Linked DNA regions of Aquabacterium sp. OR-4. The protein of the gene in region 1 interacts with the protein of each later gene in a pairwise test. Links are inferred from orthologs where the notes say so. Each region holds a gene or a part of one and is shown on either strand. Other genes may lie near its edges. The genes, in order: ssb and N4G63_RS21475.

Region 1 (7,606 bases):
GCCAGGCGGCGGTGTCCTCCACCTTCTTGCGGCTCTGGCAATACACCACGCCGGCATCGCCCTCGTGCTCGTCGCGCACCAGGCGCAGCAGCTGCTTGCGGGCGTCGTCCTTTTCGACGATGGTGTAGCGGATGTTGGGCCGGTCGAAGCTGCTGATGAACAGCTCGGCCGATTCGAGCGCCAGCCGGGCCACGATGTCGGCGCGGGTGTGGTCGTCGGCGGTGGCGGTGAGCGCCAGCCGCGGCACCGTGGGGTAGCGCTCGTGCAGCTGGGACAGGCCCAGATACTCCTCGCGGAAGTCATGCCCCCACTGGCTGACGCAGTGCGCCTCGTCGATGGCCAGCAGGCTGAAGCAGCCGCGCTCGTGCAGCGAATCGAGCATCGCCAGAAAGCGCGGCGTGAGGATGCGCTCGGGCGCCGCATACAGCAGCACCAGGCGGCCGGCCAGCAGCTCGCGCTCGACGCGGCGCGCCTCGTCGCCATCGAGCGTGCTGTTCAAGAAGGCCGCGGACACACCCAGCTCATCGAGCGCGCCCACCTGGTCGTGCATCAGCGCGATCAGCGGGCTCACCACCACGGTCACGCCCAGGCCGGCGCGGTGGCGGGCGATGGCCGGCACCTGATAGCACAGGCTCTTGCCGCCGCCGGTGGGCATCAGCACCAGCGCGTCGCCGCCCTGTGCCACCTGCGCCACGATGGCCGCCTGCTGGCCGCGAAAGGCGGTGTAGCCGAACACCTGCTGCAGGATGTGCAAGGGATCGGTGTGACCGGGGTCGGAGGGGTCGGCAGCGCGCGAGGTGGGCATCGGGACGGGATGGTAACGACCCCAGCCCGCCAGCCGCGGCCCACGCCACCGAAAGGCGGCCATCATCCCCCACGCCACCCCCTCGCCACCCCCCGCGAGACGCCAGCGCGCACGACCCGCCGCCGGCCCGGGTGGCTAAGATGGCAATTCAGGGACAATCACGCCCCTTCCCCCCATTGCAGTCCGCGCAGCAGGAGCACCGGCCATGGCCTCGGTCAACAAAGTCATTCTCATCGGCAACCTGGGTCGCGACCCCGAGGTGCGCTACACGCCCAGCGGCAGCGCGGTGTGCAACGTGAGCCTTGCCACCACGCGCAACTGGAAAAGCAAGGACAGCGGCGAGCGCCAGGAAGAAACCGAATGGCACCGCGTGGTGTTCTTCGACCGCCTGGCCGAGATTGCCGGCGAATACCTCAAGAAGGGCCGCCCGGTGTACGTGGAAGGCCGCCTGAAGACGCGCAAGTGGACCGACAAGGACGGCGTGGAGAAGTTCACCACCGAGATCTTTGCCGACCAGATGCAGCTGCTGGGCGGCCGTGAAGAAGGCGGCATGGGCGGCGGCGGCGGCGGCATGGGCCGCGGTGCCCCCTCCGGCGGCGGCGGTGGCGGTGGCGGTGGCGAAGACGACTACGGCGACATGGGCGCCGCACCCGCCCCGGCCCCGCGCCGCAGCGCCCCGCCGCCGCGCGCGCCGGCCGCCGCGCAGCGCCCGGCGCCGAAGTCGAGCACCGGCTTCGACGACATGGACGACGACATTCCGTTCTAGGATCTACCTGTCCGCAGACGGTAAAGAAAGAGCCCTAAGTGCTTGTCGCTTAGGGTTTTTTCATTTTCAGCATCGAACCCTGATCGCCTTCTCATGCGTCACGCGGCCGATCTTCTGGAAGAGCTCAATGCGGTGGACGAGTCCACGCGAATTGAAGCCAAGCGTGCCAGCGAGTTGGGCAAGTCGGTCATGCAGACGGTCATCGCGTTTGCCAACGAGCCCGGCCTGGACGGCGGCTATCTGCTGCTGGGGGTGGATTGGTCGGTCAACGACAAGGGCGATACCGTCTACAGCGCCACGGGTCTTTCCGATCCCGACAAAGTTCAGCGCGATCTGGCCAGCCAATGCGCCAGCATGCTCAGTGTCACCCTGAGGCCGGAGATGCAGATCGAGGTGGTGGACGGGCGGGTCGTGCTGATCGTGCATGTTGCCGAAGCCGACGTCACGCACAAGCCGGTCTATCTCAAGGCAACGGGCCTGCCTCGCGGCGCCTACCGGCGCATTGCCAGCACTGACCAGCATTGCGTGGATGAAGACCTGTGGGTGCTGCGCGGCGAGAGCCAACCCAGCCACAGCCCGGATGCCAGCGTGTTGCCCGACGCTCGGATGGATGACTTCGACCCGGCCGCCATCGCCGTGTACCGGCGTGACCGCGCACGCTTCAACCCTCAGGCGGAGGTACTGGAGTACGGTGACCACGACATGCTCGAAGCTTTGGGCATGTCGCGCCGGGTGGATGGGCAACTGCAGCCCACCTTGGCCGGCATCGTGCTGTTTGGCAAGCCACTGGCGCTCCGTCGACTGCTGCCTGCCTTGCGGATCGACTACGTCCGTGTGCCAGGCAATGAATGGGTGGAAGACCCCGAGAACAGGTTCCAGTCCGTCGACATTCGCAAGCCTTTGCTGTTGGCACTGCCCCAGGCCGAGGCCAGCATCATCGACGAACTGCCCAAGGGGTTTCGGCTTCCGGAAGGTCAGCTGCAGAGCGTTCAGGAGCCCATCCTGCCGCGCAAGGTCATCCGCGAGGCGTTGGCGAACGCAGCCATGCACCGCACAGCTACACCGTGCACAGCCCCACCCAGATCATTCGCTTCAGCAACCGCATCAAGGTGCGCAACGTCGGCTACTCGCTCAAGGACCCTTCGAGCCTGGGGACGCCGGGCTCGCGACTGCGCAACCCCGTCATCGCCGCGGTGCTGCACGATTTGCACCTGGCCGAAGCCATGGGCACAGGAGTTCGCGCCATGCGTCGCTTGGCGGCGAAAGCGGGGCTGTCAGCACCGGAATTTCATTCGGACCGACAGGCCAACGATTTCAGGGTGACCCTGTTCCTGCACAACCTGCTCACCGAGGACGATCACGCCTGGCTGCGCGGCTTTGCAGGCACAGTGATCAGCGCCGACGAGGCCAAGGTGCTGATCTACGCACGTGGAACCAGCGCAGTAGACAACAGCGCCTGCCGTGATTTCTGTGGACTTGACACCTTGGCTGCCAGCCAGGTGTTGCGCCGCCTGCGCGACCGGGGACTGCTCGAGAAGGAAGGCTCTGGAAGCCGAACCTACTATGTGCTGACCGCTTCTGCTGCCCGACAGATGGACCCGCCCGCCCAGCTCGCCCTGGACATTGGTGCGGAATCCCCACAAGGTCAGAGACCAGCATCTGGGGTTTCGGCGAATCACCCTATGCCTGCCGCGCTATCCCCACCTGCGCAGCAGATGGAGATTCCGCCTGCCTTGCATCAGCGCATCCTTGCGGCAGGCAAGAAGCCTCGTCAGGCCATCGTGCGGGCGTTGATCCTGGACCTGTGCCGTCTGCGGCCGTACACCGCCAGCGATCTGGCACGCCTTCTGGGCGGCCGCGACCCAGGGGAACTCCGGCGCGAGCACCTCAAGCCGATGAGAGAAGCAGGACAACTGGCGCTGAAGTATCCAGAGACGGAAAAGCACCCCCATCAAGCCTACCTGGCAGTGCAGTTGCCACCGCAGTAGCCAGGATCGCTACACCGGCCTGCGGCGCCACATCTGGCTCACACCGTGGCCACCGGCGTCACCGGCGAGCCCACGGCCCCCGGCAGGCACAGGGGCGGTGCGGTGAGCAGGCAGCGCGAGCGGCCGTTGGCACGCAGCCAGGTGGCCAGCTCGCCCAGCCGCCACAGCTCGCCCAGCGGCACGCCCAGCTTGAACAGGCAGTGCTCATGCAGCGGCAGCGCCGCGCGCAGGCCCGGCACGTCGCGCGCGGGGTAGCCCTCCACCGCGTAGTTGTCGGCGCACAGCGCGGCCACGCCGCTGTCGCTGATCCACTGCAGCAGCGCCGGATCGCGACCGTCCAGCACCGCGCAGGCGTGGTGCAGCACCTGGGCGTCGGGCTCGCGCTGCATCTCGAGCACGGCCTCGGCAAAGCCGGTGTGGATCAGCAGCAGATCGCCCGGCTCGACCACCACGCCGTCATCGGCCAGGATGCGCATCAGCCGGGCGTGGTCGACGAACACCCGCTCGCGGCCGCAGTGCGCCGCCAGATCCACCAGCACGCCGCGGCCCTGGATGGGGTTTTCGGCAAAGTTGGCGATGCCCAGCGCGCGGGCGTACGAGCCGTCCTCGCCGCAGCCGCAGGCCGCCAGCAGGCGGTCGCCCGGGCCCACGATGTGCTCGTGGGCGCGATAGCCGTTGTAGTAGACCTTCTCGGGCTCGCCGTCGCCATCGGCGTCGAACCAGCTGCCCACATGGGCAAAGCTGTCCCACTGGGTGCTGTATTGCAGGCTCAGGGTGACCTGGTCGTCGCAGATCACGTCGGTGGCGCGCTCGACCACCAGCGACAGCGGCTGATTCATGAACGGCGTGCCGTTCAGCGCCGTGGGGCGCAGCTGCGGCGGCTTGCGGCGCGGGTTGAGCAGCGAGCCGCCGGGATAGTCCAGCGGCACGCTCAGGCCGAAGGCCAGGCCCTCGCGCACCTCGGCCACCGCAGCGCGGCGGCGCTCGGGCGTGATCAGGTTCAGGCGGCCCAGCTGGTCGTCGGGGCCGAAGTCGCCCCAGGTCGAGCCCTCGGGGCGGCGCAGCCAGCGCGGGCGGGCGCCAGGCTCGGCACCGGTGCCGGAACTGGGCGCGGCCCCGGACGGGGTGGCGTGGAGGGTCATGCAGGCGGCTCCCCGGGTGGTGATGGATGCGGGCGATGCTGCCGCGCTGGCCGGCACCTGACCACCCGGGCTTGCGCCACGCCGGCCTGTCGCTGGCGCGACAGAACACACACCCGCCGCTTGCCGGGCACGGAACCATCGGGCACCGGCGGGGCTCACAATCGCCAGCCGGACACGCGCGCGCCGCGCGCCGATGCCCGGATACCGCATGGAGACCTTGCGCATGAAAAAACTGCTGCTGACGTTGGCGATGGCCGTGACCATCGGTTCCCTGGGCGTGGCCCCGCACCTGGCCGAGGCCAAGCGCCTGGGTGGTGGCAAGGCCGCCGGGCTGCAACGCCAGATGCCCGCGGCGCCGGCCAAGTCGGCCACGCCGCCCACCCCGGCCCAGGCCCCTGGCGCCCAGCCTGCCGGCCAGCAGGCCGCACCGGCCATGGCCGGCGCCACCGCGGCGGCCGCGGCGGCGCCCGCCAAGCGCTCGTGGATGGGCCCGCTGGCGGGCCTGGCCGCCGGCATCGGCCTGGCGGCGCTGTTCAGCCATTTCGGCATGGGCGAAGGCCTGGCCAACTTCGTGATGATCGCGCTGCTGGCGGTGGCCGCCGTGGTGCTGCTGCGCTTTGTGATGGGCCGCCTGGCGCGCAAGGGCCAGCCGGCCACCACGCCGATGGGTCAGATGGGTCAGATGGGCCTGGCCGGTGCCGCGGCCGGGGCCGGCGGCCACCTGCGCGCCGCGCCGGTGCAGCAGCCAACAGCCCAGCCGCAGCAAGCCGCCACCCTGACCGAGCGCAGCAGCCTGGGCACGCCGACAGGCGCCACCGCCGAGGCCGGATCGTCGGGCGCCGCTGCGCTGCAGACCGGCGCCGCGGCGCTGGCGGCGATGGCCGGGCCGGCGCTGCCCGAGGGCATCGACCGCGACGACTTCCTGCGCCTGGCCAAGATGGTGTTCATCCGCCTGCAGGCCGCCAACGACGCCGGCAATGTGGACGATCTGCGCAAGTTCACCACGCCCGAGCTGTTTGCCTCGCTGCGCCTTGACCTGCAAGAGCGCGGCGCCAGCACGCAGCAGACCGACGTGGTGCAGCTCGATGCCGAGATTGCCGACACCACCCGCGACGGCATGGGCCAGGACGTGGTGAGCGTGCGCTACAGCGGCCTGATCCGCGAACAGGCCGACGCCGGCGCCACGCCCTTTGCCGAGCTGTGGCACCTGGTGCGCCCGGTGGGCGGCGACTGGGCGATTGCGGGCATCACGCCTCTGTGAAGCTGGGGCACCCGGCCTCGCGTGGACGCGAGTCCACCCGCCCTCCCCCACACCCGATACCGCCTGAAACCCGCTGGTAACCCGGTGGGTGGGCTGCGTCACGCGGGCTGACTACACTCCCGCCTTCGTTCTTCACCGCCTTACGGGGTGCCCGCTTGCCGATCCGCCATACCGTTTCCACGCGCCGCGCGCTGCGCGCCCTGACCCTGGCCACGCTGACGGCGCTGGCCGCCGGCGGCACTGCGCCGGCCCTGGCCCAGCAGGCTGCTGCAGCGGCCGCGCCCGCCGCCTCGGGGCCCACCGTGCGCCCCGAGACCGCCAAGCCCCTGCAGGAGGCGCAAGAGGCGCTGAAGGCCGGCAAGCACCAGGAGGCGCTGGACAAGCTGGTGACGGTGGAGGCCATCGCCGGCCTCACGCCGTACGAGCGCTACATCGTCGCCCGCTTCCGCCTGGCCGCCGCCAGCGGCAAGGGCGAGCGCGCGCTGGCGATGCAGACGCTGCAGGGCGTGATCGACAGCGAGTTCGTGCCCGAGGCCGAGCGCCGCTCGCTCAACGAGGCGCTGATCCGCCTGGCCGTGCAGGAAAAGCAGTTTGCGCTGGCCGTCAAGCGCTACCCGGTCTACGTGGCCAACGGCGGCAACAGCCCCGAGCTGCGCGAGCTGTACCCGCGCCTGCTGGCCGAAACCGGTGACCAGGCCGGTGCGGTGCGCGAGTTTGGTGCGCTGGTGCAGGCCGAAGAGGCCGCCGGCCGCGTGCCTGGCGAGGCGCTGCTGAGCCGCCTGGCGCTGGCGCACGGTGCCTTGAAGGACGACGCCGGCTACCTGGCCACGCTGGGCAAGCTGGCCAGCACCACCGGCAAGACCGATTTCTGGAACGAGCTGATCGTGCGCACCCACCAGCGCCCGGGCTTTGCCGACGAGCGCCTGCGCCTGGACGTCTACCGCCTGAAGATGGCGGTGGGCCTGCCGCTGCCGGCCGGCGAGCTGGGCGACATGGCCTTTCGCGCCAACCAGGTGGGCCTGCCGGCCGAGGCGCAGAAGCTGCTGGACGAGGGCTTCAACAGCGGCGTGCTGGGCAAGGACGCCAACGCCGCCGCCGACCGCAAGCTGCGCGAGGCCGCCACCAAGGCGGCCGCGGCCGACCGCGGCAGCCTGAACGACGCCGAAACCGCCGCCCGCAACGCCAAGGACGGCAACGTGCCCTTTGCCCTGGGCATGGCGCTGTCGGGTGCCGGCCAGCACGACAAGGCGCTGGCCGTGATGGCCCAGGGCCAGGCCAAGGGCGGCCTGCGCCAGCCCGACGACGCCCTGCTGCACCTGGGCGTGGTGCAGTGGCGCGCCGGCAAGGTGGCCGAGGCGCTGAACAGCTTTGCCCAGGTCAAGGGCAGCGACGGCACGGCCGAGCTGGCCCGGCTGTGGACCCTGTACCTGAAGAGCCCGGCCCGCAAATAACCCACCGGGCCTGGCCACGGCCAGGCGCGCGTGCCCTGCCCACCGCCACGGAGCGCGACGCGACATGACTGCACTGATCTTCGGCCTGCTGCTGTTTCTGGGCCTGCACTCGGTGCGCATCGTGGCCGACGACTGGCGCAGCGGCATGGTGGCGCGCCTGGGTGCGCAGCGCTGGAAGGGCCTGTACACGCTG
Region 2 (7,801 bases), on another replicon or contig:
CCACGATCTCGATCGCATGCTCGGCCAGCAGCAGGTAGACCAGCACGCCGTTGTTGTGCTCGGTGTCCCACACCCGCAGCTTGCCGAACAGCATCACCGCGCGCTGGCGCGGCGACAGCCGCTTCCACAGGTACGACAACGGCAGCCCGGCCTCGACCACCACGCGGATCTCGCCGCTGTGGCCGCGTTCGCTCTCGGCCACGCGGGCCTCGATGCGCGACAGCGCGGCGGCCGGTACGGCGCGGCCCACGTCGGCCTCGTCCCACCAGCGGTGGCGCAGCAGGCGCAGGATGCGGTTCATGCGTCAGGCTCCATCGCGTTCACCAGTCGCCCGAGGCGCCGCCGCCGCCAAAGTCGCCGCCACCGCCCGAACTGAAGCCGCCACCGCCGCCGCCGCCACCGCCCCAACCACCGCCGCCACCGCCGCCCCAGATGATGGGCACGCCGCCCGAGCCACCGCGGCCGCGCCGGCCGCCGCCCAGACCGATCACGCCCACCAGCACCAGGGCCGCCACACCGGCACCCAGGCCCAGCAGCACGCTGGTGCTGAGCCACCAGGCCAGCGTGCCGGCGCCACCGGCCGTGGCCACCGTGCCCAGCTTGCGGCCCAGCATGGCGCACAGCACGCTGCCCGCCAGCGGCACCGCGACAAAGAAGAACAGGCCCAGCTGCTCGAGGTCGAAGCCGCCGCCACTGCCCTGGCGCTGCGCAGCCGGCGCGGGGGCGGGCAGGTTCTCGCCCTGGATGCGGGCGATCAGCGCGTCCACACCGGCCGACAGGCCGGCCGCGTAGTCGCTGCGCTTGAAGGCCGGGGCGATCTGGCGGTCGATGATCTGCCGCGCCGCCAGATCAGGCACCGCGCCCTCCAGGGCCTTGGCCACCTCGATGCGCACGCGGCGGTCGTCGCGCGCCACCACCACCAGCACGCCATCGCCCACGTTGCGGCGGCCGATCTTCCAGGTGTCGGCCACCCGCTGGGCGAAGGCGGCAATGTCCTCAGGCGCGCTGGTGGCCACCAGCAGCAGCACGATCTGCGGCCCCGAGCGCGACTCGAACTCGGCCAGCCTGGCGTCCAGCGCGCTGCGCTCGGTGGCCGGCAGCAGGCCGATGGTGTCGACCACGCGGCTGCTCAGCGCCGGCACCGGCTGCAGGTCTTGCGCCAGCAGCGCCCTGGGCAGGGCCAGGCAGCCCAGCAGCAGGGCCAGCTGCAGCAGCCAGGCGGGCAGGCGCCAAGGGCCGGCGTGCATCAGGCGGGCCGGCATCCGATCCGCGCGCACCGGGCCCGGCAGGGCGTGCTCACTTGCTGGCGGGCTTGTCGAAGCTCACGGCCGGCGGGGCGCTGATGGCCGCCTCGTTGCTCACCGTGAAGCCGGGCTTGGTCTTGTAGCTGAAGACCATGGCCGTCAGGTTGCTGGGAAAGCTGCGTGCCAGCACGTTGTAGGCCTGCACGTCCTTGATGTAGCGGTTGCGGGCCACGGTGATGCGGTTCTCGGTGCCCTCGAGCTGCACACGCAGGTCCTGGAAGGCGGCATTGGCCTTCAGGTTGGGGTACTGCTCGCTGACCACCATCAGCCGGCTCAGCGCGCCGGTGAGCTCGCCCTGCGCGGCCTGGAACTTCTGGAAGGCCTCGGGGTTGTTCACCAGCTCGGGTGTGGCCTGGATGCTGGTGGCGCGCGAACGCGCCTCGATCACCTTGGTGAGCGTGTCCTGCTCGAAGCCGGCCTCGCCCTTGACCGTGGCCACGATGTTGGGAATCAGGTCGGCGCGGCGCTGGTACTGGTTGAGCACCTCGGCCCAGCCGGCATTGACCTGCTCGTCGAGCTTCTGAAACTCGTTGTAGCCGCAGCCCGACAAGGACAGCGAGCCCAGCACCAGGGCCGCAGCCAGCAGCGAACGCGAAACACGACGGACCATGCGCAACCTCCTCAACACCGGTGTGGTGCGGCAGCATAGCTGAGGCGCTGCGGCGGAACTTCAAGCCCGCGCCGCCACAGGCCCAGCCGCGATAATCCGCGGATGACTCTGCCGCCCACCCCGCACCTGGCCAACGACTGCTTTCTGCGCGCCTGCCTGCGCCAGCCCACCGAGTACACGCCGCTGTGGCTGATGCGCCAGGCCGGCCGTTACCTGCCCGAATACAACGCCACGCGGGCCCGCGCCGGCAGCTTCATGGGCCTGGCCACCAACCCCGACTACGCCTGCGAGGTCACGCTGCAGCCGTTGCAGCGCTATGCGCTGGACGCCGCCATCCTGTTCTCCGACATCCTCACCGTGCCCGATGCCATGGGCCTGGGCCTGAGCTTCGCGGCTGGCGAGGGCCCGCGCTTTGCCCACCCGGTGCGCACCGAGGCCGACGTGGCGCGCCTCGAGGTGCCCGATCTCGACAAGCTGCGCTACGTGTTCGATGCGGTGCGCACCATCCGCAAGGCGCTGGAGAGCACCGACGCCGACGGCCGGCGCGTGGGCCGCGTGCCGTTGATCGGCTTCTCGGGCAGCCCCTGGACCCTGGCCTGCTACATGGTCGAAGGCAGTGGCTCCGACGACTACCGCCTGGTCAAGAGCATGGCCTATGCGCGGCCCGACCTGATGCACCGCATCCTGTCGGTCACCGCCGATGCCGTGGCCGCCTACCTGAACGCCCAGATCGACGCCGGTGCGCAGGCGGTGATGGTGTTCGACAGCTGGGGCGGCGTGCTCGAGCACCGCGCCTTCGAGACCTTCAGCCTGGCCTACACGCGCCGCGTGGTCAGCCAGCTCAAGCGCCAGGCCGAGGGCCGCCAGGTGCCGGTGATCGTGTTCACCAAGGGCGGCGGCCTGTGGCTGGAGCAGATCGCCGCCTGCGGCGCCGACGTGGTGGGCCTGGACTGGACCTGCGACCTCGCCACCGCGCGCCGCCGCATCGACGACCGCGTGGCCCTGCAGGGCAACATCGACCCGATGGTGCTGTTTGCGCCACCCGAGGCCGTGGCCGCCGAGGCGCGCGCCGTGCTGGACGCCTTCGGCAACCCGGCGCGGGCCGACGGACGCTTTGGCGGGCATGTGTTCAACCTCGGCCATGGCATCAACCAGCACACGCCGCCAGAGCATGTGCAAGCCCTGGTTGAGACGGTTCACACGCATTCGCGAAGCCTGCGCCAGCAGGCTTGATGCGGTCACACGACAGAACGAAAAAAGTCGGTGAGTGAGCGCTCAGGGCTTGACTTATCCCCAAATCGCGATCTGCGACACACAAGCGTCATACACGGTGCGCCGCAGCATGGAATATGCAGCGAATGCGTGCCAAGTCATTGATTCATATAGAAAAATTTTAGCTGCTCAGGAATTGGGCAATCCAAGCCGAAGCCCGATGGATCAAGCACTTAGCGCGGCCGTGAGCAGCTTTCCCACAAAGTTATCCACAGAAACCGGGGACAGTGCAAAAAGTCGTTCCCAATCATCAACTTATCCCCAGGTGTTGATGTGAATACGCAGCTTCCGGCCGCGCCCGCAGCGGCGGCGCCGGGAGACGGCCTGACCACCGTCAAGGTGGCAGTGGAAACCCCACAGCACAGCGGCCTGGTCGGGGCCCTCGACTACGCGAGCGAGCGCTCACTGGAGCCCGGCACGCTGGTGCGCGTGCCGCTGGGCCGGCGCGAGCTGCTGGGCATCGTGTGGCCGGGCGCGGCCACGGCCGACCCGGCGGCCGAGGCCGATCTGGCCGCCGGCGGTGACGGTGGCAATGGCGCCGCCGCCAGCCACCGCCTGCGGCCCTTGACGGCGGTGCTCGATGCGCTGCCGCCGCTGCAGCCGGCCTGGCTGGCGCTGGTGGACTTTGCCGCGGGTTACTACCAGCGCAGCGTGGGCGAGCTGGCGCTGGCCGTGCTGCCGCCCGAGCTGCGCAAGGTCGATCCCACCCAGCTGGCGCGGCGCCTGAAGCGCCTGGCCAAGAACCTGGCCAAGGCCCCGGCCGCGGTGGCCGAGCCGGCCCTGCCCGAGCTGGCCCCCGAGCAGCAGACCGCGCTGGAGGCCCTGGCCGAGCAGGCCGCGCAAGCCCGCCCGCTGCCGCTGCTGCTGCACGGCGTGACCGGCAGCGGCAAGACCGAGGTCTACCTGCGGGCCACCGCGCAGGCGCTGGGCAGCGGCCGCCAGGCGCTGGTGCTGGTGCCCGAGATCAACCTCACGCCCCAGCTCGAGGCGCGCTTTGCCGAGCGCTTTCCCAACCACCGCCTGGTGGCCATGCACAGCGGCCTCACGCCGGCGCAGCGCCTGCAGCACTGGCTGGCCGCCCACCTGGGCCTGGCCGACATCGTGCTGGGCACGCGCATGGCGGTGTTTGCGCCGCTGCCGCGCCTGGGCCTGGTGGTGGTGGACGAGGAGCACGACCCCTCCTACAAGCAGCAGGAGGGCGCCCGCTACTCGGCGCGCGATCTGGCCGTGTACCGCGGTCACCTGCACCATGTGCCGGTGATCCTGGGCTCGGCCACGCCCTCGCTCGAGACCTGGCACAACGCGCAGGAAAAGCGCTACCGGCTGCAGACCATGGCCGCGCGCATCGGCGGTGGCACGCTGCCGCGCGTGCGCCTGTTCGACATGGGCGTGCTGCCGCGCGAGAAGGGCCGCGGCGGCAGCACGCCGCTGTTTGCGCCGGCGGTGCTGGCCTCGCTGCAGGAGCGGCTCGACCGCGGCGAGCAGAGCCTGGTGTTCCTCAACCGCCGCGGTTATGCGCCGGTGCTGCACTGCCCCGATTGCGGCTGGAAGAGCGGCTGCCCGCACTGCAGCGCCTGGCGCGTGTTCCACAAGGGCGAGCGCACCCTGCGCTGCCACCACTGCGGCTTCACCGAGCGCGTGCCGCGCGCCTGCCCCGAGTGCGGCAACCTCGACATCGCGCCGCTGGGCCGCGGCACCGAGAAGCTCGAGGAGCAGATCGCCACGCTGCTGCCCGGCGCGCGCATCGGCCGCATCGATGCCGACACCGCGCGCGGCAAGGGCGAGCTGGAGAACCGCCTGGCCGAGGTGCATGCCGGCGATGTGGACATCCTGGTGGGCACGCAGATGGTGACCAAGGGGCATGACTTTCGCCGCATGACCCTGGTGGTGGCCGTCAACCCCGACAGCGCGCTGTTTGCCAGCGACTTTCGCGCGCCCGAGCGCCTGTTTGCGCTGCTGATGCAGGCCGCCGGCCGCGCCGGGCGTGACGCCGAGGCGGCCGCGCGCAGCGAGATGTGGGTGCAGACCTGGCACCCCCAGCACGCCCTGTACGCGGCCTTGAAGAAGCACGACTACGCGGCCTTTGCCGGCACCCAGCTGGCCGAGCGCGAATCGGCCAGCCTGCCGCCGTACAGCCACCTGGCCCTGCTGCGCGCCGAAGCCCGCGACGTGGCCGTGGCCCAGGCCTTTCTCGACGACGCGGCGCTGTACGCGCAGGGCCTGCCCGGCGCCGAGCACGCGGTGGTCTATCCGCCGGTGCCCCCGCCGGTGAGCAAGGTGGCCGGCATCGAGCGCCTGCAGATGCTGGTGGAGGCGCCCTCGCGCGGCCGCCTGCAGCGCCTGCTGGCCGACTGGGTGCCCGAGCTGCACCACCTGCGCCAGACCCGCCACAAGCGCCTGGCGCGCTGGGCCATCGACGTCGACCCACTGGGCATCTGAGCGCGCTCAGCGCGGCTGCAGCACCCGGCACGCATGGCCCGCCGCCAGGGCCTGCTCACACGACGGGAAGGGCCGCGAAGGCCCGCCGAAGCGGGCCAGCAGCGCCAGCGCGCGGTGATGGGCCTGGCGCAGCGCGGGGTCGCTGGCGAGGCAGGGCTGGCCGGCCAGCATGCGGGCCTTGTGTCTGGTGATGCCGGGCATGGCGTGGTGTGGCGTGGTGCGGCGTGGTGTGGCGCGCGCCGTCATGCCCGGGCCAGCAGGCGGGCGGCCAGCGCGGCGATGGCCCGGCGCAGCGCCACCGGGCGCTGCACGCTGAACGCGAAAGGCAGGCGCGCCAGCTCGCGGGCCACCCAGTCCAGGTTGTCGGCCTGGGTGTCGAGCTGCACGCCGCGGCCGTGCGGCGTCAGCGTGCCCAGCTCGGCAAACACCGCACGCCGGGCGGTGGCCGGGTCGCAGTGCAGCAGCACGCGCACCGTGTGGGCGCGTGGCAGCGTGGCGATGGCGTGGCGCAGGTGTGCCAGCACGTCAAAGCCCTCGGGCCGGCCAAAGCTGGCCGGCAGCGCCTGCACGTGCTGCACCCGGTCAAGCCGAAAGCAGCGCAGCGCGCCGCGCAGGTGGCAGTGGCCCACCGCATACCAGGCCCCACCGCGCCAGGCCAGGCCATACACATCGACCGCGCGTTCGGTGTCGCTGGGGCTGTCCGGCGTGGCGGGCACCGCCCGGTAGCTCAGCTGCACCCGTTGCCGGGCGCGCGCCGCGGCGCTCAAGGCGCGCAGCGTGGCCGGCGCGCCATGGGCGTAGGGGCGGGCCAGGTCGAGGGCCACGGTGGCGTCGATGTCGGCCAGGCGCTGGCGCAGCGGCGCCGGCAGCACCCGCGCCAGCTTGGCCTGGGTGCTGGCGATGGCCGGTGTGATGCCGCCCAGGCCCAGCGCGCCGGCCACGTGCAGGCCCACGCCGAGCGCCAGCGCCTCGTCGTCGCTGAACATCATCGGCGGCAGGCGGTAGCCCGGGCGCAGCACATAGCCGCCATCGCGGCCGCGGCGGGCCTCCACCGGCACACCCAGCGCCAGCAGGTGGTTCACGTAGCGGCGCACGGTGCGCCGGTCAACCTCGAGCCGGCGTGCCAGCTCGGCGCCGCCCAGGCCCTGCGCACCGGCGTCGGCCTGCAGCAGTTCCAGCAGGGCCAGGACGCGGCTGGTGGGGCTGCTCATGCGCCGCATGATGCCAGCGCAGCGCGCGCCGGGCCGGGCGCGCGCTGCGCGATACAGGGCCGAATCTGTCCGCTTTGCTTTCTAGACTGCCGGCCTTGCCCACCGCTGCCGGAACCCGTGATGCCCGAACTTGCCGCCGCCCAAGCCCTGCACGCCGCTGCCGCGCCCGACCTGTGGCTGTTTTTCCTGATGGTGGCCGGCATCATTGCGCTGCCGGGCATGGACATGGCCTTCGTGGCCGGCAGCGCACTGGCCGCCGGGCTGCGTGGCGGCCTGGCCGCGGTGGCCGGCATCGTGGCCGGCGGCCTGGTGCACGTGGCGGTGGCGGCCAGCGGTGTGGCCGCGCTGTGGCTGGCCTGGCCGGCGGGCTTCAATGCGCTGCTGCTGGCCGGCGCGGCCTACATGGCCTGGATCGGCTGGAGCCTGCTGCGGGTGCACGATGCCGGCAGCCTGGGCGTGGCGGCCGATGCGCCGCGGCGCGGCTGGGCGATCTTTCGCCGCGGTGCGCTGACCTGCCTGCTCAACCCCAAGGCCTATGCGTTCATGCTGGCGGTGTTTCCGGCCTTCATGGCCGCGCCGGGGCGCTCGATGCTGGCGCAATCGGCCAGCCTGTCGGCGGTGATCGCCTGCACGCAGATCGCCGTGTACGGCGCTGTGGCCGTGGCCGCCGCCAGTGCCGGCCACTGGGGTGCCGGCGCCGGCACGGCAGGCCGGCGGGCCCGGCTGTGGGCCACCCGCGGCGTGGGCCTGATCCTGCTGCTGGGCGCGGCGGCCGCGCCCCTGATGGCCTGGCGCAGCCAGGGCTGACAAGCTGTGAATGAACCTGCTGCGCGGGCCCATGGCGGCCCTGCGCGACTCGCCGTATGGGTGTACGGCTGCGTTGCTCGAAGCACCCTGAGCCGGCTCGCGACGGTTCATTCACACCTTGTGAGACCGTCCCGCAGCCGGCCGGCCAACCTGCCCGG

What was found.
Region 2: the proteins of ssb (region 1) and N4G63_RS21475 interact in binary tests that used the Escherichia coli proteins (3 or more experiments, as listed by UniProt). The link is inferred for Aquabacterium sp. OR-4 from one-to-one orthologs.

Annotation. Positions count from the first base shown.
Region 1 is NZ_JAOCQD020000001.1:415,891-423,496, reverse strand. Bases 1-2,790 are described here. They hold ssb (single-stranded DNA-binding protein), read left to right. Parts: upstream 1-1,010; coding sequence 1,011-1,571; downstream 1,572-2,790. Other genes in these bases: recQ (DNA helicase RecQ), read right to left, coding at 1-805. In the rest of the region: N4G63_RS01685 (hypothetical protein), read left to right, coding at 2,891-3,559; N4G63_RS01680 (cyclase family protein), read right to left, coding at 3,598-4,701; N4G63_RS01675 (Tim44 domain-containing protein), read left to right, coding at 4,925-5,962; N4G63_RS01670 (hypothetical protein), read left to right, coding at 6,118-7,413; N4G63_RS01665 (NnrU family protein), read left to right, coding at 7,478-7,606. UniProt on the Escherichia coli protein: Plays an important role in DNA replication, recombination and repair. Binds to ssDNA and to an array of partner proteins to recruit them to their sites of action during DNA metabolism. Acts as a sliding platform that migrates on DNA via reptation.
Region 2 is NZ_JAOCQD020000002.1:2,110,638-2,118,438, reverse strand. Bases 3,058-6,042 are described here. They hold N4G63_RS21475 (primosomal protein N'), read left to right. Parts: upstream 3,058-3,459; coding sequence 3,460-5,625; downstream 5,626-6,042. Other genes in these bases: N4G63_RS21465 (helix-turn-helix transcriptional regulator), read right to left, coding at 5,868-6,042; N4G63_RS21470 (maltose acetyltransferase domain-containing protein), read right to left, coding at 5,632-5,826; hemE (uroporphyrinogen decarboxylase), read left to right, coding at 3,058-3,147. Also shown: N4G63_RS21495 (TPM domain-containing protein), read right to left, coding at 1-301; N4G63_RS21490 (TPM domain-containing protein), read right to left, coding at 321-1,247; N4G63_RS21485 (LemA family protein), read right to left, coding at 1,297-1,914; more of hemE, read left to right, coding at 2,017-3,057; more of N4G63_RS21465, read right to left, coding at 6,043-6,836; N4G63_RS21460 (LysE family translocator), read left to right, coding at 6,957-7,643.